4 regions of the Ruminococcus sp. RTP21484sp1_RTP21277st1_D2_RTP21277_210401 genome follow, and region 2 is predicted to be linked to each of the others. Evidence: riboswitches for the same ligand, from Rfam matches in the RefSeq annotation. Region 2 holds a riboswitch; each other region holds the start of a gene.

Region 1 (5,184 bases), on a different contig from region 2:
TTCTCCATCTTCGGTACAAGTTGCTTCTTTTGTTATTATTCCACCATTCCAAGAATGACCCAATGCTGGAATTTCTTCGCTTTTAATATTATTACATCTAAAACATGTATAAATTTTTTCTCCACTATCTGTGCAAGTTGCTTTCGTTTTTATTACACCATTATTCCATTTGTGTCCTAAAGCGTCAATAATATCTCCAGAGCTTAAATATTTTCCACAATCTTTACAATAGGTATCGCCAGTATATCCTTCTTCATCACAAGTTGCTTCTTTTCTATACTTTACTTCAATATTATTATGCTCTAACATTGGAATAATATCTGTTTTATTTTTTGTTTTAAAATCTGTATTTTTAAACTCAACAATATATTGCGCTTTTCCATTCTCTGAACAAGTTGCTTCTTCAATAATATTTATTTTTGATTTTGCAACTTCAGTGTTTTCATTTCCGCACAAAGAACACACTTCTTTTGCAGTACATTGAGAATTATCCTTACTCCATTCATATGTTGGCTGGTTGTATACATGATTCTGTGATTTTGGCACAGATTTTGTTTCTGTATAGTCACACCCTTCTCTTTGGCACGAATATGTCGCAACTCCTTCAGAAATGCAAGTTGGCTCCAGTGTTATTATGCCACTATCTAAATCATGTCCCAGTGCAGGTATTACCGGAATACTGTCTAATTTTTGAGTACACATTTCATCAGTATATGCTTTTCCACCACAAGAATTGCAACTCCAATACTCTTCAAACCCTGATTTTAAACAAGTTGCTGGTTTAGTTATGTGATGTGCTACATAGTGAACCTCTTCTGTTAATGATCCCCATCTATCAGAATCATTGAATCCATTAATTTTTTTCCAATCAACTAACGTTCCTTCATAATGAATTGCGTCAATATATATCTCCTCTGTATTTGATATGTAACGGAAAAAGCACCTTTTACCAATTTTTTCCAGTGTCAATGGAAGATAAATATTTTTCAATCCAGTGCAATTATAAAACGCTCTTTCTCCTAAATTAACAAGATTTTTTGACATTTTAACATATGTTAATTTCTTACAATTATAAAAAGCTCGCATCCCGATGTCTGTTATAGTATCTGGAATAGCAATCTTTTCCAAAGAACTACAACCTTCAAAGGCAAATCCATTTATTTTTATCACTCCATCTGGAATCGTAACTTTCTTAATGTTAACACAATTTTCAAAAGCACTCTGTCCTATTAGCTTTATAGAATTTCCAAAACTAACATTCTCTAGATTTTTAAAATCTTCAAAAGAACACATTCCAACACTTGTCACACCATTTTCGATTATTACACTTGAAATATTATTAGCATATGGAAACCATGGCGTATATTTCGCCCCATTATAATTTTCCATATCACCATTGCCGCTAATAACTAATGTATCATCCATTCCATCCTCATTAGAATCAACAATTTTCCATTTAATATTACTTTGATCGGTATCTTCAGTCACAGTATTCTTGTCATCAACAAATACCTGAGTTTCTGGATCAGTTTCATCTTCTATCTCTTCTTCATTAACAAAATCTTCACTCTCACCATCTGAAAATCCTACAAAATCCTCTGAGCCTTGATCTATTTCCGGTACAGATTCTTTCACGTCTTCAACAGATTCTTCAGTTACATCTTCTGTAATCTCTTCCCCATCAGAGAATCCATCTTCCTGCACAATCTCTTCCGCTGCAAATACATTACCAGACATTCCGGAAAATACTATTGCAGATGATAACAATACTGCTAAAATCCTTTTCTTCCTCATACTTCTTTTCCTCCTAAAAATAAAAGCACTACTCACCGGAATACACTTCAGGCAAGTAATGCTTTTCACGTTCAATTGCAACTGGCTACCATTTTACAGGCCCTATAGCTTTGCGCCGTAGCCTTTCGACTACTTTGCCTGATATTCGGTTTTTGCTTGATTTATATAAGCAAAATTATACGCTTATGGTATGGGAAAGTCAACAAATACATGGTACAGTTTGGTCTTATATTGGATGTTTTTCATAAATTTTTATGGTATTTTGGGGATGGTGGTGTTATACTTGAGGAAAATAGATTGTGGTAACGTTATTAATGAAAAGGAGCATCTTATATGGGCGAAATAACAATCTCCAAAATATTTGAGCAAAATATAAATGGCGAAACCAAACGCTTTTTTCGAGAATATCGTATTACCTGCGAGCAGCTTACAGAAAGTACAAGATTTTGTCATAAATACAATCAAAATTGTTTTGTGTGTTCTTTAAAATTTGAACAGTTCCCAAAAAAGGGTGAAAATATTGCCTACTGCGAAGGCTCCAACACTACACTTGTATCTAAAGCAAAAGAAAATAAACCAATAACAATTATTAAGCGTAAAAAGAAATGTCCAAATGTCGAACACCTAAAAAAAATTGATCCAACGAAACCCATAGTACAACTTGAAACGGCCAAAAAGTTAGCTCGTATTAAGCCTTCAGCTATTACGCATAAAAGCTCTAATATTTTTGAACGTCACCCGAATGCTAAAATTGTGCCAAACGTTGCCCCTAAACCAAATTTGTCTCCAAGCAAAAAAAGGCACAAAAAGAAGAATAACAGCGTAAGCAACAATACATCTTCACCGGTTGGAAGAACATTAACAACTTCTCCTAAATATGCTTTTACCAAAATGAAAATCCATCGATCCAGAAAAAAAAATAGATATACTATATCTCCTCAAAAATACAGCACTTGCTGGAGATGCGGTGCCCCTTGTTATGGTGGAACACATTACTGTTTTGAACATCTGAAAGAAAACAACGAATATTAATACCTGTTATAAAAATACATAATGGAGGTTCCAACCGTGAAAAGCAATTCCGTTTACCAAAAGAAGAAGCCTCGCATGTATGATGGTAGGAAAAGTGTTTTGCATGTGCCTGATAGTGGATGCAACTTCTATAAAACACGAAAAACTGGAAGACTGGGATCAACTGTGAAAATTATATAGTAGATAAAAAATCTTGCAAACTTGACAGCAAAATATGTATAGATTCTTCTCGTTGTCCATTTTACAAAAGAAAGAAGCCAACAAAGAAATAATTACTGCAATTCCTAATGTTGATACTCTGCCTGGATCAAGCTTCCCAGGAATATTATATATCAGCCACACAGAGCCACGATAAATCAAAGGCGATACAGTATAAAAATCGCCCCTTTCAAATCCTTATATTTACTGGCTTCTCAGAGAGTCAAAATAAAGTCGAACCGTATCGAAAAAAGTCAATGTTTATAAGGGTTTACGGAATTTTAGCAGTGAAATTTTGTACAATTTTTGTTATTTATTTAACAATCTATTCCTACACAAACCCTTTAAAAATAAGGATTTATACGATATCATGGTCGATACCTTGAAACACTTGCAAGTACATGCAATCCCTTATAAATACTGCTATCTCAACGCTTCAAAATGTGAATATATTGTTATTTTTTTAACAATATATTTAAAGGGGAGGGGGTACTTTTTACTAGCCATAAAACAACTACTACTGCTACCCAGGGGGGGTACTTATAAACTCTGGAATTTTTACATGCCCCGATCAAATCCACCGCTGTATATACCGTAGAAATTATTTCCCAATCTGGCAGCAGGGCGAAAAAAGAGAGACCATTTCTGATCCCTCTTCATTCATATCTTATGAATAGAACGTTAATGATACAACTTTTCCATTTGTTACTTTAAGAGTCACCATAAGACCATTCAATTTCTTACAGCATTTCAAAGCTTCATATTTTTTTGCAGGTATTCTACCATATTCATCTGTCCAATAATATTTGGTCTTAGATGTTAATTTGAACGTCTTCTTACCGTACTTCACAAAGTTTTTCTTGTTAAATTTCAATGATGCTTTGTTGCTCTTCATAAATGAGCCATAAAATGTAATAGACTTACTGGTGTATTTCACTTTTTTAGTTCCAGGCTGCCAGGAACCATATTTCTTACCGCCCTTTGTACGGTTAAGCACAGTTCCATAATAATAAGTGCCCTTCTTTGATGCAGCTTGTACTTGCTCTATATTGGAGCAACTAAATATGATACCAACTACAAACACTGCGAGGATAAATTTACTGAATCTTTCTTTCCATGTTGATTTCTTCATCTGCTTCAGCCTCCTTTTAAGGTACTTCGTTTGCATGTATCATCAGTCCTGTTGAAAGGACTTTTATAAGATTTATATTACGTCCGGTCAATGCAGAAGTCAATCCACAAAAGGCGAAAAAATAGGGCAATTACACAGCTTCCTGCATAACTACCCTATTATTATTCTATACCCAGTTTCAACGCTCCGGTAACCCCAGACACCTAAAGCATATTTCCAAAAAATCCATAAAAGAGAGTGCGCATATAGTCTTGGATCATATATCATGGATCATACATACGACCCATATAATTTATGACCCCATATATCCTTAAGCCTAGCATGATACAATGTAACCTTTAAAGCTTATAATTCCAAAGGCTTCCAATTCAAGCATATGTAAACTCTATTTTGTGGATTTTGTGTGAGATTGAAATGTTAAAAGCCCAGGCACTCGCCCAGGCTTTTATAGTGTGTTACTCTTCTATAGTTGGCTTCGGCATTGATATAAGCTCCTTCAGCTCATCAATTGTGTAACCATTGGAATCCATGAGATCCGCAAGAGCTGTAAGCTGCGCTGCACGTTCGGCTTTCTTCCGCTCTGCATCCATGTCTTTAGGAATCACCTTGCAAACAATTTCTCCTGTTTCCGGATCGGTATACACAGAAAAGTCATTTTCTCTAAAAATTCGTTTCATCCGCAAATACTCTTCAGAATGTTGATTTTTCTTATGTACAAGTGGCTTACTTGTAATCCAGGGTGTCTTGGACGGTACTGCAAATACACAGCCCTGTAATTCATCATTTTGTTCCATAATATCTCCCTCTCAATCTGTTATCTCAACTTTCCAGTTCATCATAGCTTCATACACACTGTATGGAATCTTGTCCTTGTATCTCTTTGCAGTGTCCTTGATATATTGTTCCTTGTACTCTTTATACTTCTGGAATGCTTCTTCCGGTGTTTTGAAAGTACCAAGTTTAATACTCTGTCCATTTACCTCCATACCTGCTCGATAACAAGTCTTTCCATTCTTTTCTTCTTTATA
Region 2 (5,184 bases):
TTGCCAGATTAGCTTCTTCTGCTTTTTTCAGAGCGATTTCCAACTTGTCATTAAGCTTTTGTGTATCATTTGCAGCAAGCTTTGCGACAGCTTCTGCTTTCCTTGCCTTCCGTAAAAGTACGAGGATAATACTAATGATAGTGAGTACAAAAAATCCTGCCGTAACAAAAAAAGCAAGCATATTGTCTTTTACAAAATCCAAAAATGTTACCTTATCTGCTGTACTGTCATAAATAGCAAGTGCACTTGTAAGCATGTCAGACGGCATAGCCTTTAAGGTTTTATTCAATATTGATAAGAGGGTTCCCTCTCCACTTCTAACTGCAAAGCATGCCTCCATTGTTTTTGTAAGTGGAATACTCTTGAAATTTTGACTGTTATCATATATTAGTGCCTGACTTGCGCCCATGAGGAAACAGTCTGCTTTTTCATGAATGACCATATCTGCTGCATCGTCAAGCGAATCACAATCTATAAGCTTCCATTGGGGATAACTGAATGCAATATGCTGTTTTAAGGCATATTTTTCCCTGGGCACAGCTACAGTATACACCTTATTCTCATCAAATTTTTCCTCATCTGTTACCGCCATCAGGCTGTAGGTCCAGGCTGTGTTTGTAAGTGTATATCCGTTTTTTTCTGCAAAATATGGATTCCTGCCAGCATAAAAAATCATGTCAATCTCTCGTTCTTGTAAAGCCTGAAGCATTTCATCATAATCATCATATTCCTGTATATTAAATTCCAGTGTCTGATTTCCCAGACAGTCTTTGGCATAAGAGAAATATTCTGCCAGCATACCGGTAAGTTTTCCAGTCTCTTCGTCCAGAGAAAATACTGCCGCATCATTACTCAGAAATCCGATCCGGATACCATCATGTTCTTCCAACCAGGACTTTTCTCCGCCTGTAAGACTTTGACAATAATCAAGCGTAAAATACTTTTTATACAGATCCGCCTTGAAAAAAGGACTATCCTGATCCAGCTGACGCATAGCCCAGTCCAACTCTGTCTTGATATCGCTGCGCTCTTTATTTATTACAAAATATATGCCGGATTTACCAATCGTGGTAACGGATGATATTCCCTGTTCAGACCAGATGGATTCCTCCAGAGATACAAAACAATCGATTTCATGATTCGCTAATTTCTTTTCGACATCATCATTATTATTCACATTTACATGTTCTGTATGTATGCCATTCTTATTTTCCCATTCTGTCAGCATGATTTCAGGCTCAGTACCCATGAGCACACCTACACGTTTACCGTCCATAGATTTGAAATCAGACGTCCCAATATCCGTATCCGATAAATCAGCATAAAGGATATATTTTTCCTCACCCATGGGTTCATCCGGGAAAAGCATCTTCTGTGCACGTTCATCGGTGTAAGAAATATCGCCCATGATATCAATCTCACCATTTTCAAGCTTATCAAAACAGTTGGACCAGTCACATTTCACATGCTCAAATTTCCATCCGGTATAACCTGCCAGAGCCTGCATGAGCTCGTAGCCATAACCTCGTCTGACACCGTTTTTATCGACATAATTAAAGGTATCCTCAAATGAGCCGACACGGATGGTCTGTGGCTGTTTTTCATCATTATTCGTTTCAGCAGCCTGGCAGTGTACCGATAACATCATCCACATTCCCAGGACCACAAATATACATGCAAATAGTACGGCTGATTTTTTTCTACTTTTATCCATATTTTTTATTTCCTTCATCCGTTTGTGTTTTATGATGTTCCAAACACCAGGTCAAAAACAGCAAGTATTGTTTTTATATCAATCGGTTTTGCAATATGTGCATTCATCCCTGTTGCTGTGTACTGCTGCTGTGTAATTTCCATCATCTCTGCAATGCCCCGGGTGATAAAAACGCTGCCAAACAGGCAGCGCATCTCATTTCATGCAACTGGCTGCCATTTTACAGGCCCTGTAGCTTTGCGTCGCAGACTTTCATCTGTTTTGCCGATTTCCATATTAGAGCATTTAAAATTATACAAAAAAACTGATTTTATTATACTCCCTTGCTCCACTTTACACAAGAAAAACCTCACCGCTTTAACGCTTAAAAATAATTTGAAAACCTGCTAAAAAGTTGTTAACCGAACTTCTTAGCAGGTTTTTATTACTAATCTGTCAGATTATTTTGTAATGTACTGATCAATTCCTCTATAACGATTGGCTTGGATAAGAATCCATTCATACCGCATTCCAACGCTTTCTTTCTGTCCTCGTCAAAAGCATTGGCCGTCATGGCAAGGATGGTGATTCCTGCCAGTGCCGGATCCCTAAGGGCACGGATCTGCTTCGTGGCCTCATATCCGTTCATTACCGGCATCTGCACATCCATCAGCACCAGATCATAACCGCCCGGTTTCGACCTCTTGACCTTCTCTACTGCCTCTGCCCCATTTTCTGCAGTATCCACCAGGAAGCCATATTCATTAAGGATCTCCACCGCAATTTCACTGTTCAGCTCATTGTCTTCCACAAGCAGTATACATCTGCCTCTGAAATCTGAGCATGCCGCCGGAAGAACAGGCTTCTCCTGCTCAGCCTGATTCTGGCCAATGGCAGTCATCAGGGTATCTCTGATATCGGACATAAACAGAGGTTTCGCACAGAATGCAGTTACTCCTGCAGCCCTGGCTTCCACTTCGATGTCTGACCAGTCATAAGCAGTCAGAATAATGATCGGTGTATCGTCACCAAGACTGCGGATCTGTCTGGTGACCTCAATACCATTCATATCCGGCAGTCGCCAGTCGATGATATAAGCATGGAAGGCATCCCCAAGCTCCATAGACTGTCGTGCACGCAGAACAGCCTCCTTACCGGAAAGTGTCCATTCCGAACGCATTCCAACCCTCACAAGCATTTTTGTCACGCTGTCACAGGTATTAAAATCGTCATCTACAACCAGAGCCTTAAGACCTTCCAGCTCTATGATCTTCTCTATACGTTGGTGCTCAGGCTGAGTCCGGAATGGCAGTCGGACGATAAATTCGGTACCTTTCCCCTGCTCTGTCCGGACCTCAATGGTGCCGCCCATCATATCCACAATATTCTTGGTGATGGCCATGCCAAGTCCTGTACCCTGAGTCCTGCTCACAGTGGAAGTCCGCTCCCTCTCAAAAGGAGAAAAGATCTTCTGTACAAATTCCTGACTCATACCGATTCCGTTATCCTTTACCCGGATCTCGTACAGTTCACTGCCTCTTTGGAACCCCGGATACTGTTTCAGCCGGACAGAAACGGTTCCGCCAGCAGGAGTAAACTTGATCGCATTGGACAAAAGATTCAGCAGCACTTGATTCAGTCGTGTCTTATCACAATAGACATTCTCATTTGTCACATCCACGGCATCCATATAGAGCTCCAGCTGCTTCGCATGGATCTGCCCGCTGATGATCGTTTTCAGATCATGAAGCACATCCGACAGACTGACCTCCGTTTCTTCCAGATGGATCTTTCCACTCTCAATCCGGCTCATATCCAGGATATCATTGATCAGAGAAAGCAGATGGTTACTGGAGGAAAGGATCTTACCCAGATAATCCCGAACCCTGTTTTTATCATCAATATTGCTTACAGCCAGTGTGGTAAAGCCGATGATCGCATTCATTGGTGTCCGGATATCGTGAGACATGTTGGAAAGGAAGGTACTCTTGGCCCTGTTTGCTGTCTCCGCCGCACGGACTGCCTCAGAAAGTGCCTGGTTCATTTTCCAGTCCGAGGTACGGTCCGACAGAACCAGGATGTATTTCTTTTTTCCATTTACCTCACTACCCATTGCAATATTATGGAACCAGCGTTTTTCCCCTGTTTTCTGATGAACATATTCAAAATCCCATTCTCGCTGTTCATGAACCTTGATTTCTTCCAGATAATTTTTCTCCGGATCTTCATGTTCCGCCGGATGCAATTTTCCCAGAACACGAATATCTCTACGAATCTGTTCTACCGTAATACCCAGCAGATTTTCCGCATTTGGGCTGACGTAATCTGCCTGATATGTTTTTGCATCCAGCATCAGAAAGACATCATCCACGTTCATTGAAAGCTTTTGAAACAGCTCATCCCGGTACCGGATCTCCGTATCCTTTCTTCTGAGATTTGTCCTGCTTTTTTGAATAATAAGACTGATAAGAAAAGCAGCAATACAGAACACGACCGCACCAACAAGAAGCATTGTACTGCTCTGCAGGCTGTTCATACTGGCATTGACAATATCCGCCTGTACAAGTCCCAGAAATACCCAGTCCTGAATATCTGATTTTTCATAAACCAGATAATAGTTCCTTCCATCCAGATCTATCAGCAGCGCACCGGTATGTCCTGCTTTAAACTTCTCCGAAAGCTTATTGACCTCTTTCTCCGACATATCAGAATGCTCTCTCAGAACACCGAAGAAATTATATACATTCCCCCATGACTCAGAAGAATGATCGATCACAACACGGCCATCCGGATGAACAATAAAACTCTGTGCATTTCCATTGAAAGCAGAAATATCCAGTACATCTACGATATCAGAGTTTTCATAGGCAATGGCGATGGCATCATATTCAAATCCCTGATAGCTTCCATGAGCCCTGGGAGTAGCAAAAACAAGCAGCTGGGATTTTCCTGGAACTGCTGCATTTGATATCACATCATTTCCCTGCCGGATGTCCTCTTCAATATCTTCCTGTAATCCAAGGTATCCGTTTTCCCCTGTCACCAGCTTATAGTTTCCGTCGGCTGACAGAAAAAAGAAATCCAAAAATCCGGCATCCTCCTGCGCATTCTTTATATAATGACGGATTTCATCTTCACTGGAGATATTTTGCAGATTCTCACCCCATATATGGAGATAAGTCAGGTTCTTATCTGTCAGTTCCCTTAGCATATTATCAGACTGATGAAAAATCTCTGTCAGATGAGAAACGCTTTCCTCATAAATGGTTTTCGACACAAAGTCAAAATATCGGAAAACCATCAGAACAATTCCCAGTAAAACAGCTGTAAAGACAGCAATCCGGGATCGTTTTACCATGCCAGGTTTCTTTCTGCCTTTATTACGATTCTTAATATCCATTCTTCTCACCTCAGAGTCATGTAGTCTTCAGGCTCTGCAAGAACGGCATTACCATCTGAAACATATTCTGTCCAGGTATCTTTCACAAAGG
Region 3 (5,184 bases), on a different contig from region 2:
TTTCCAGATCACAGACAACAAAGCGGTCAACCAGACGCACTATGCTCTGGATCAGCTGCTCCATGGAAGCATTGTCCGCTGCCATCTGCAGATGCCGTGCGCTCTCTACCTTTGCCTCTGTGATATCACGCAGAAAGATCATGGCATATTCTGAATCCTCTATTTCGCCACGTATGACCACATTGCGGACCCATCGTTCTTCTCCATTCAGAGTGATACGGCACTCTAAAGCCAATTCGGTTTCCAGACCCTTCAGCCTTTCTGCAATATAACCACGGTCGTAAAAAGAGGATACCGCCTTCTTATCTGTCTCCACAACATAGGAATCCACAAAATGCCGAATCAATTCATCCCACGTATAACTCTGTTCAAAGACGGTCATCAAGGACGGTTCAACCTTAAAGGTATCAAAAGTATTCGCTTCCAGATTCACATAATACTCGCACAAATCTGCTTTCGTAAAAGCCCGGTGGAAAGCAGCAGATTTTTGTGCCTGCATGCTTTCTTTTTTCTCCCCATCAATGTTAACAAAAATCCCGGCAATCCTGCTGGCAGAACCATCCAGACGGCGTATTACTTCTGCAGATGCCCGAAACCACTGGTATTGATTATCCTTCATTCTCATACGATACTCTACCTGGTATTTTATCTGGTTCGTCTTATCCTTAATTGCCGCCTGAAGCTGTACCATTACTCTTTCTTTATCCTGTGGATGCAGAAGATCTGACCAGGATTCCAGTTTATTCGGAAAGTCCAGAGTGTCATGATAGCCGAGCATTTTTCGGAATTCATGACTCCAGTTCGCATTCACAATCTCACTGTTTTCGTCACAGTCAAAATACCAGAAGCCGGAACAGATAGCCTCATTGAGCAGTGTCAAATTTACATGATCCCAGTTGACCTGTACGGACATAACCCAGATCTGTCTGCCCGCCTCATCTGTCGCATCCTCTTTACAAAGCCGTACATTTTTCACTGTACCGTCTGCTGCAAGGATCTGTGCTTCCCCTGTTCCGTGAAGCTGCAAAAAACGGTCTCGCTCCAGTATATCTTCCTCGTCATAAAAGAAGTTTCTCAATGAGCCTTTTGTCTGTTCCATGAAAGTATCGAATGTATATCCTGTACTATGCAACAGCAGATTATTCACAGACAAAATAGACAGGTTTTGGTCATAAGATCCTGTCATTATACCTACCCCGCCATTATTTTCCAGTGTTTTCTGTACGGCCTGTGACATGGCCTGTGTCTGCCCCGTTACAGTCTCACCTAAGGAATATATTTTGTCTTCATAATTTTTCATTTTATAAAAATCCTCTCTCCGTCTTATGCCTTCTTCATCTTGCTTTTATCTGTATACAGAAAACCTGTCCCTGCTAGTTTTGTTACCCATTTTTGCATACAAAAAGGACACTTGCCAAAATCTGCCAGTGTCCCTACTATATTTTTTTTAAATCACACATCTATATAGTATAAAAGGTATCGGAATCTCTTCTGTTCAAACATCTTTTCCATATATTATGATGATATGGAAACAGTGGCAACCGGCTGACATGGTCAAGTTTTCTGACTTTAGTCCCTTTTGGCTTTGCGACCCTGCCTTTCAACAGGTTTGCCTTTAAAATAATCTCTTTTTTTCAAAAAACATACCACGTGGTTTTCCTCACGTCAATAATTTTTTTAAAAAATCTACACATCTTTTACTTCTATTTTTGCGGATATTCGATCTGTGCCAGGCACAGCAATTCCTATTATGATTTTACCTCTTTTTCTCACATGCTCTGATTTGATCTCATAAATAAAACCGGTAGAGATTTTGCTCTCCACCGGTCTGCCTTTATCTTAATTATGTTCCCCTTGCATTGATTTTGCTAATGATGTCAGCAACACAGCCATTTCCAGATTGCTGAGAACTTTTTGCAAGTAACTCTGCGTCCACTCCTTCTGGAACTTCCATCATCGTCCTCTTTTCTGTATCATGGATCTGCGGATTCAGATACCGTCATTTTGTTTCTGCTTCAGTTCCTTTGCCAAACATGTGTCACGTTTAATGTATTTAGCAATTGTATCAGTTAATTCCTCCATGTTAATCGGCTTGGAAATATGGTCATTCATGCCTGAATCCAGGGATTCCTGAATATCATCTATAAAAGCATTTGCAGACAAAGCTATAATTGGAATCGTAACTGCATCGGACCGCTCTATACCTAGGGCTCGAATGGCTTTTGCTGCTTGGTGTCCATCCATGTTTGGCATCATAATATCCATCAAAATAAGATCGTATGTGCCTCGTGGATGATTTTTAAACAAATCCACAACTTCTTTTCCGTCTGATGCGCGTGTTACGGTCATACCAGCATCTTCCAGTATTATCGTAGCAAGTTCAGCATTTAGATCATTATCCTCAGCCATAAGAACATGAATACCCATCAAATCTCTATGTAGACGTTGTTTTTGTTCTGATTGAATAACCTGTTCTGGCAACTCCAGTGGGATCTCCACTGTGAATGTAGAACCTACACCTTTTTTGCTCTCAACAGCAATCGAACCGCCCATCATATCCACATATTTTTTTGTGATGGCCATACCAAGACCGGTTCCCTTATATTGAGTTCTGGCATTAGCATCATCTTCTTGTGAAAACGGATCGAATAATTTTTTCTGGAACTCTTCGCTCATGCCAATACCGTTATCTCGAACAACATAACGAGTTATGATATGTTTCTCATCCGCTCCTGGGTAACTGCTGATATCCAAAGTAATCTTTCCGCCGTCCTTTGTGAATTTCACAGCATTGCCAAGAAGATTCACTAAAACTTCTCGGATACGCGCAACATCCGCAAGGACATATGGGTTCTTTGGGATTTCTCGATGTACTTCAAACTTAAGATCTCGATTATAAAGAAGTCCATTCATAATCGTCTGGACGTTATCTATCAATTGAGTAATGTCCACTGGCTCGGGCGAAATAGTAACTTTTCCACTTTCAATGCGAGTAAAATCCAGAACGTCATTCAACAAAGAGAGAAGATGATTCGAACTTTTTTGAACTTTCTCCAAGCTATCATGAATATCTGAAACCTTGTTCTGGTGAAGCGCAATGTTTGTAAATCCAATAATGGCATTCATCGGCGTTCTGATGTCATGGCTAATACTAAGCAAAAACGCAGATTTTGCTTTGTTGGCAGCATCTGCTTCCTCAGCGGCGGTCATTAATAATTGTTTTTGTTTTTGCTCTTCTGCCTTGCTTTTCTGGTAAACATAATAGGTATATAGACAAATTAAAAGCAATACAGCTCCTGCGACTAAACCGCAGATGATGGAAATATGATTTGTCTCTTCAACCATTCCATAAGCTGATTGCATATCCATTTCAATGCAAAATGCGCCAATGATTTCTCCTGTCCCATCATGATTTGCGCTTACAGGATAGCAAGCCGTAAAAATCGGACCCCATGTTGTATCAATGATATCCTGAGAGTACACATTCTCCCCAGAAATAGCCCTATCAATATACGGAACCATTTCTTCCTCAATATAATCTCCAGGGTGTCTTACATCATCCGCATCCGAATCCAAACCGTCTACCACATAAACGAATTTTCCTTCTTCATTTTTTGTAGCGGTGTAAATATATCGAGTAGAATTCAGTGTTCTGATTTCATTGAAATATGAAGAAATATCCTTATATAATTGCTTCTTTTCATCAGATTGATCTTTGATTTGATCAAAATCTTCTTTGCCGATTCTTCCATCCACAAGTTTGTGTACTGCATCTGCACTCGCTGTATCACGCGCAATTTCTGTATCAAGGGCGGTCTTAGTGTAAGAACTTTGCAGGATAAATGTGTACAGTGCTATTACAAAAATTATCAAAAGCCCCAGAAGCACAAGGATACTACCTGTATTCTTCAGTCTAAGGAATTTCTTTTTCTTCAAATTAACTCCTTCTTTTGTTTTCTTCATGTCGTTCACTCATATCCTCTCTTCATTCTCTTCCAAATATTCCGAATACTTTATTATATCACAGCAACATATTGTTCCGCTATCATTTTTTCAAGACATGTGTCTATGACAAATATAAGCGAGGACCGAGCTGGAAGACAAAACTAAAATATCAGATTACCGCCGGATATTTCCCTTCCTCTTTTTTCTTATCGGAGCTTGAATTTACATCCACTTTCTCAAATAAACAGCTGGCTTTTCTCTTTTATTAGAATTTCGATTTATTTCCAGCTATTATACCAGCAGTGCGTTTTATTAGATAGCGGCTAATAGGATTCTTTCCGTATTAGCTGATATTCCATTCCATTTTCCCTCTGAAAAAACAAAAAAGCGGAAATTATATTAGAAATTTTTCTAATACATTCCGCTTTTGATAGGACGTCCCGTGCGGGAATCGAACCCACATCTAGTGCTTAGGAGCTCGAGTCCCCGTTGGAAACCTATATTATTTTGAGTTAAGATAAGTCAATGAAATCATTGATTTTTCTACCGTTCCTGCGAATTCATATTTATGGCTACCATTCTCATTTAGCAATGCAGTAATGATAACACTGTTTTCTTATTAGATTACTTATATATAACATGTGCGAGGTCGGATGTCGATAATTTTTTGACCATATTTTGCTCTGGTTTACAGTTTATCCAGCCACCCATCAAAACTTTTTTGACATCCTATCTATAATTTATAACTATTCAGAGCCATCTGTGGCTGTATTCTCAGGCCGTTCTTATGTCTTTTTGTTAACAGGGTCAAAAAATAATGGATGTAATGTAATTGCCTAATTTACTGTGCATGATTCATTTTCTCCTTTGAAAAAGTTTTTATCCACTTTCCGCTCCTCAAGCGGAATACACACCATATCGATTTACAAATCTGATCTATTTTCAGAAAAACATAGATCCAAAAAGCATCCAGATGCCATACCAGCCCCGCCAGAATTCCAAGGGGCAATGACGCAGCCCACAGAAAAATAATATCTGCCACCATGAGAAATTTCGTATCACCACCGCCACGGAGCACTCCCTTTGTCAGAATGCTGTTCATAGACTGAAAAATAACAATAAATGCGATGGCGTCCATAAGCTCACCGGCAATCTGAGCCGTTTCAGGTGTTATATTGTAAAGTCCGATAATGGGTCTGCTTAATACCTTGATCAGACCTCCGCCTAAAATGCCCACTA
Region 4 (5,184 bases), on a different contig from region 2:
CTTCACAACCTCTCCGGCAATGATCAGTCCTGCAACAGACGGCACAAATGCTACGCTTCCCGGAATATCACGACGCTCTGTACATTTGTGCTTGGCACCTGGCGGGCAGATACAGTGGGTTCTGCAGCTGATGGACATATCCTCTATCGGTCTTGTAGGGATTTCCTCGGAATAAACCACTTTCAGCTTACGGACGCCACGTTTCTTCAGTTCGCGGCGCATAACCTTGGCAAGAGGGCAGACCTTAGTCTTATAAATGTCCGCAACTTTAAACTGGCTTGCATCCAGTTTGTTTCCGGCACCCATAGAACTGATGATCGGAACCCCTTTCTCCTTCGCCTTCATGACAAGGGAGATTTTTGCAGTAACGGTATCTACTGCATCTACAATATAATCATATTCTTCAAATGGAAAATCGTCTGCATTCTCCGGCAGAAAAAAACACTTATGTGTCTCCACCTTCACGTCCGGATTGATTTCCAGCATACGCTCTTTCATAACATCCGTCTTGTATTTTCCCACTGTTTTTCGCGTTGCTATGATCTGGCGGTTCAGATTCGTAAGGCATACCTTATCGTCATCGATCAGGTCAAAAGCACCTACCCCGCTTCTCACCAACGCCTCACACACATATCCGCCAACACCGCCGATTCCAAATACTGCCACTCTGGCACCGGCAAGCTTCTTCATCCCCTCTTCTCCAAGAAGAAGCTGGGTTCTTGAAAACTGATTTAACATAAATTTTTCTCTCCTCAATGAAAGACAGGCAACAGACTTTCAAACAGACATTTCTCTTTCAATAAGAAAACTGCGGTCTGTTCTATCTTCACATAAAAAGCCTGGGAAGCTTATCCACCCAGACTTTTGTCCACATTACCTTTCGGAAATATTTTATAATGACTGTGTTTTTCTGTCAATTATTTTTTCGCCTACACATAAATAAATTACAGCGTTCCTGTTCACTCCGTTCGCAGTATCATTACAGCCATTTTTTCAAAACATCACTCAGCTTATTCATATCCAGCGGCTTTGCGATATGTCCGTTCATACCTGTATTTTTTGCCAGCTGTACATCTTCTGCAAAAGCATTGGCAGTCATGGCAACAATTGGCAGTTCTCCTTTTTCACCGGGGAGGCTTCTAATTGCTGCGGTTGCCTGATAACCATTCAGAACAGGCATTTGGATATCCATAAAAATAAGGTCATACCGGTCTTTTGGAGAAACCTCCACTTTTTCAACTGCAATTTTTCCATTTTCGGCTGTCTCAACTTCTGCCCCTGTCATCTGCAGGATTTCCACTGCAATTTCTCTGTTTAACTCATTATCCTCGACCAGCAGAATCCTTTTTCCTGTGTAATCTGCTTCTGACAGATTCTCCAGATAATTCCTTGCTGTTTTTTCTTTTTTGTCAGAAACAAACTGCCGCAGTGTAGCGGTCAGCCTGGAACGGAATAACGGTTTTGCAATAAAAGCATCTACACCTGCTGCCTTTGCATCTTCTTCAATCTCGCTGAACTCATAAGATGTCAGTACAATGATGGTAATCTCCTTCCCTATCCGTTTCCGAATCTGTCTGGCAGTTTCTATGCCATCCATATCCGGCATCTTCCAGTCCAAAATAACAGCAAAGTAATCATTTTTTAACTCATGACGTGCATAGCAGCGCTCAACGGCTTCTCTGCCGGAGAGGACCCATTCGCCTGTAATTCCAATCTCCTTCAATGTCGCAACTGTACTTTCACAGCATGTCTTATCATCATCCACAACCAGAACCGGCAAATTCATCAGATTTTCATCCTTTTCTTTCTCTTTTTCCTGAAGTTCAAGATAAATTGTTACCGTAATTTTAGTTCCCTTGTGTAAGGTGCTGTCCACTTTAATATTACCATTCATCAGATTTACAATATTTCTGCTGATTGCCATTCCCAGACCAGTTCCCTGAACTCTGGTTGTCCGATGGTCATCTGCGCGGCTGAAGGGATCAAACATGATTTTCTGGAATTCCGGCGACATACCGATTCCATTATCCTCAATCGTAAATTCATAGCATCCAAGCTCCGAAAATCCATTTGGCTTTTCCTCTATGGAAAAAGTAATATTCCCGCCATCCGGTGTATACTTGATCGCATTACTCATCAGATTCACAAATACCTGCTGAATCCTCAGACTGTCACCGCAGACATCCTCATGTTCAATATGATTAATGTGTATATCAAAATTATGTTTATGTTCATCAAGCACCGGTCGCGTAAGTGTAATAAGATTATCCACCAATTCTGACAGATTGAAATCTTCCTGTGCCAGTGTCATTTTTCCACTTTCAATACGTGCCATATCCAGCACTTCATTGATCAACCCAAGCAGATGACGGCTTGATTCTGTAATCTTGCTGAGACATTCAATAACTCTGTCCTGACTCTCAATATTTGCTCCGGCGATTGCTGTCAGACCCACAATGGCATTCATCGGTGTCCGGATATCATGGGACATATTGGAAAGGAATTCTGTTTTTGCACGATTTGCATTTTCTGCGGACCGGTAAGCCTCTTTCAGTGCCTGACGGGATTCAATCTCTGCTTTCTTCTCCTGTGTCACATCCATGGATGCCAGCAATACCTTTTCCAGCTTTCCATTCTTCCATTCCAAGGGAATATAAGAAGCGATTTTATAAGTCTTTTCATCCAGGCTGCAATACTCAAACTTATAAATATCATTTTCGCTTTTCAGATTTTCCCGGATATTTTCCGGGGCTATCAGAATATCTATAGCTTCCAACGGTTCCAGTGTCTTATACTTTTCAAGAACCTGCATCTGAAAATCATGATAGAAGCCCAGAGGTTTATATATCATCTGTCCATTCAGATTGTAGAATTCATATCTGTCATTTTCCAGATCACAGACAACAAAACGGTCAACCAGACGCACTATGCTCTGAATCAGCTGCTCCATGGAAGCATTATCCGCTGCCATCTGCAGATGCCGTGCGCTCTCTACCTTTGCCTCCGTAATATCCCGCAGAAAAATCATGGCATATTCTGAATCCTCTATCTCGCCACGTATGATCACATTACGGACCCATCGTTCTTCTCCCTTCAGAGTGATTCGGCACTCCAAAGACAATTCGGTTTCCAGACCCTTCAGTTTTTCCGCAATATAGCCACGATCATAAAAAGCAGATACTGCCTTCTTATCTGTTTCCACAACATAGGAATCCACAAAATGCCGGATCAGTTCATCCCATGTATGACTCTGTTCAAAAACAGTCATCAGGGACGGTTCAACCTTAAAGGTATCAAATGTGTTTGCTTCCAGGTTAACATAATATTCGCACAGATCTGTTTTCGTAAAGGCACGGTGGAAAGCTGCTGACTTTTGTGCCTGCATAATTTCTTTTTTTTCCGCATCAATATTAATAAAAATCCCGGCAATCCTGCTGGCAGAACCATCCAGCCGGCGTATTACTTCTGCTGATGCCCGAAACCACTGGTACTGATGATCCTTCATTCTCATACGGTACTCTACCTGGTATTTTACCTGATTCGTCTTATCCGCAATTGCCGCCTGAAGCTGCATCATTACTCTTTCTTTATCCTGTGGATGCAGAAGATCTGACCAGGATTCCAGTTTATTCGGAAAATCCAGAGTATCATGATAGCCAAGCATTTTTCGGAACTCATGGCTCCAGTTTGCATTCACAATCTCACTGTTTTCGTCACAGTCAAAATACCAGAAGCCGGAACAGATAGCCTCATTGATCAGTGCCAGATTTACATGATCCCAGTTGACCTGTACGGACATAATCCAGATCTGTCTGCCTGCTTCATCTGTCGCATCCTCTTTATAAAGCCGTACATTATTCACTGTACCGTCCGCTGTAAGGATCTGCGCTTCCCCGGCTCCGTGGATCTGCAAAAAACGGTCTCGATCCAATATACTTATATCCTTGCCGTAAAAAAAATTCTTCAATGAGCCTTTTGTCTGCTTCATAAAAGAATCGAACGTATGTCCTATACTATGTAGCAGCAGATTACTCACAGACAGAATAGACAGATTTTGGTCATAATATCCGGTCAACATACCTACCCCGCCATTATTTTCCAGTGTTTTCTGTATTGCCTGTGATAAATCCTGTGTTTGTCCAGGTACCGTCTTGTTTAAAGAATATATTTTATCCTCATAATTTTCCTTATATAACATTTTATAAAAACCCTCACTCTGTTTGATGCGTGTTTGAAAAAGGCTTTCTGCAAAATGTGGCGCGCAGATTGTAGGAATGCTTTTTCAACCACGCTCCAGAACATGCTCCGGCAAGTTCTCGTACATATTTTGGCATATAAAAAGGACACCTGACAAACATCCTGCCAGTGTCCCTGCTACATCTTTTTAAACTCACACATCCATATACATATAGTATAAAAGGTATCGGAATCGCTTCCGTTCTCACGTCTTTTCTATATATGGAAACAGCAGCAACCGGCTGACATGGTCAGACTTTCTGACTTTAGCCCCTTCTGGCTTTGCGTCCCTGCCTTTCAGCAAGTTTGCCTTTAAATAATTCCCATTTTTCATCAAAAATAAAATACCATGAAGTTTCCGATGCGTCAATAATATTTTGATAGAAAATCTGTGTTTATGAACCATTCGCAAAGTCGAAGATGTCTCGCACAATCGTTACTCTGTCTTTGTCATATTCCCCGAAGTTCTGAATCATGCAGCCACCACCAACAACTACATATAAACGCATCAGCTCCGGATTGTATTCCCGTTCTCTCAGCTTATGAAAAATTTCTCTTGTGTAATCACTGGCAGCCTTACGGATTACAGCCAAATACTTTTCTCCGATGTCTGCTGTCCCGGTACGGATCACCTGTTCAATCTATGGAATGTCCAGACGGATGTGGAATCTAAAAAAAACTTCACGCAACTGACCGCCCGATGACCACACCCTTGTTTCTGCTTCGCTGCGTACAGCTCGGAATCTCCAGCCGGGATCTGGATCTTCTTACGATTGGGATGGTGAACGACATGTACGCAGAAAGCAGCAATGATGAGTACAAAGGCTATGCGCAGATCGCTACGCAGATGGATTTTGATGCATTTTAGCAAATTTATGTGCCTTATATAATGACAGTGTATTGACATTAGACGCGCATTTGAGTATACTATACTTGAATGGAGGTGTT

Evidence for each region. Region 2 has a riboswitch for cyclic di-GMP ahead of AB5706_RS04270 (ATP-binding protein). Riboswitches for the same ligand answer to the same signal wherever they lie in the genome.
Region 1: it holds a riboswitch for cyclic di-GMP, as region 2 does, so the genes downstream of both, AB5706_RS18225 (leucine-rich repeat protein) here and AB5706_RS04270 (ATP-binding protein) in region 2, are expected to answer to the same signal.
Region 3: it holds a riboswitch for cyclic di-GMP, as region 2 does, so the genes downstream of both, AB5706_RS09875 (response regulator) here and AB5706_RS04270 (ATP-binding protein) in region 2, are expected to answer to the same signal.
Region 4: it holds a riboswitch for cyclic di-GMP, as region 2 does, so the genes downstream of both, AB5706_RS19220 (hybrid sensor histidine kinase/response regulator) here and AB5706_RS04270 (ATP-binding protein) in region 2, are expected to answer to the same signal.

What each region holds. Positions count from the first base shown of each region.
Region 1 covers NZ_JBCOMJ010000032.1:32,730-37,913, reverse strand. Annotated here, with positions in the region: gene AB5706_RS18225 (leucine-rich repeat protein) at 1-1,794, opposite strand, end outside; cyclic di-GMP riboswitch class I at 1,868-1,943, opposite strand; gene AB5706_RS18220 (hypothetical protein) at 2,128-2,826, shown strand; gene AB5706_RS18215 (hypothetical protein) at 3,692-4,156, opposite strand; gene AB5706_RS18210 (hypothetical protein) at 4,612-4,950, opposite strand; gene AB5706_RS18205 (hypothetical protein) at 4,963-5,184, opposite strand, start outside.
Region 2 covers NZ_JBCOMJ010000004.1:65,841-71,024, forward strand. Annotated here, with positions in the region: gene AB5706_RS04270 (ATP-binding protein) at 1-1,714, opposite strand, end outside; cyclic di-GMP riboswitch class I at 1,915-1,990, opposite strand; gene AB5706_RS04275 (hybrid sensor histidine kinase/response regulator) at 2,142-5,093, opposite strand; gene AB5706_RS04280 (extracellular solute-binding protein) at 5,099-5,184, opposite strand, start outside.
Region 3 covers NZ_JBCOMJ010000012.1:58,146-63,329, reverse strand. Annotated here, with positions in the region: gene AB5706_RS09875 (response regulator) at 1-1,300, opposite strand, end outside; cyclic di-GMP riboswitch class I at 1,534-1,624, opposite strand; gene AB5706_RS09870 (ATP-binding protein) at 1,990-3,963, opposite strand; gene AB5706_RS09865 (MATE family efflux transporter) at 4,787-5,184, opposite strand, start outside.
Region 4 covers NZ_JBCOMJ010000035.1:39,515-44,698, forward strand. Annotated here, with positions in the region: gene AB5706_RS19215 (tRNA threonylcarbamoyladenosine dehydratase) at 1-738, opposite strand, end outside; gene AB5706_RS19220 (hybrid sensor histidine kinase/response regulator) at 980-4,198, opposite strand; partial or broken gene AB5706_RS19225 (DUF6783 domain-containing protein) at 4,254-4,388, shown strand; cyclic di-GMP riboswitch class I at 4,467-4,557, opposite strand; gene AB5706_RS19230 (hypothetical protein) at 4,632-4,829, opposite strand; gene AB5706_RS19235 (hypothetical protein) at 4,937-5,104, shown strand.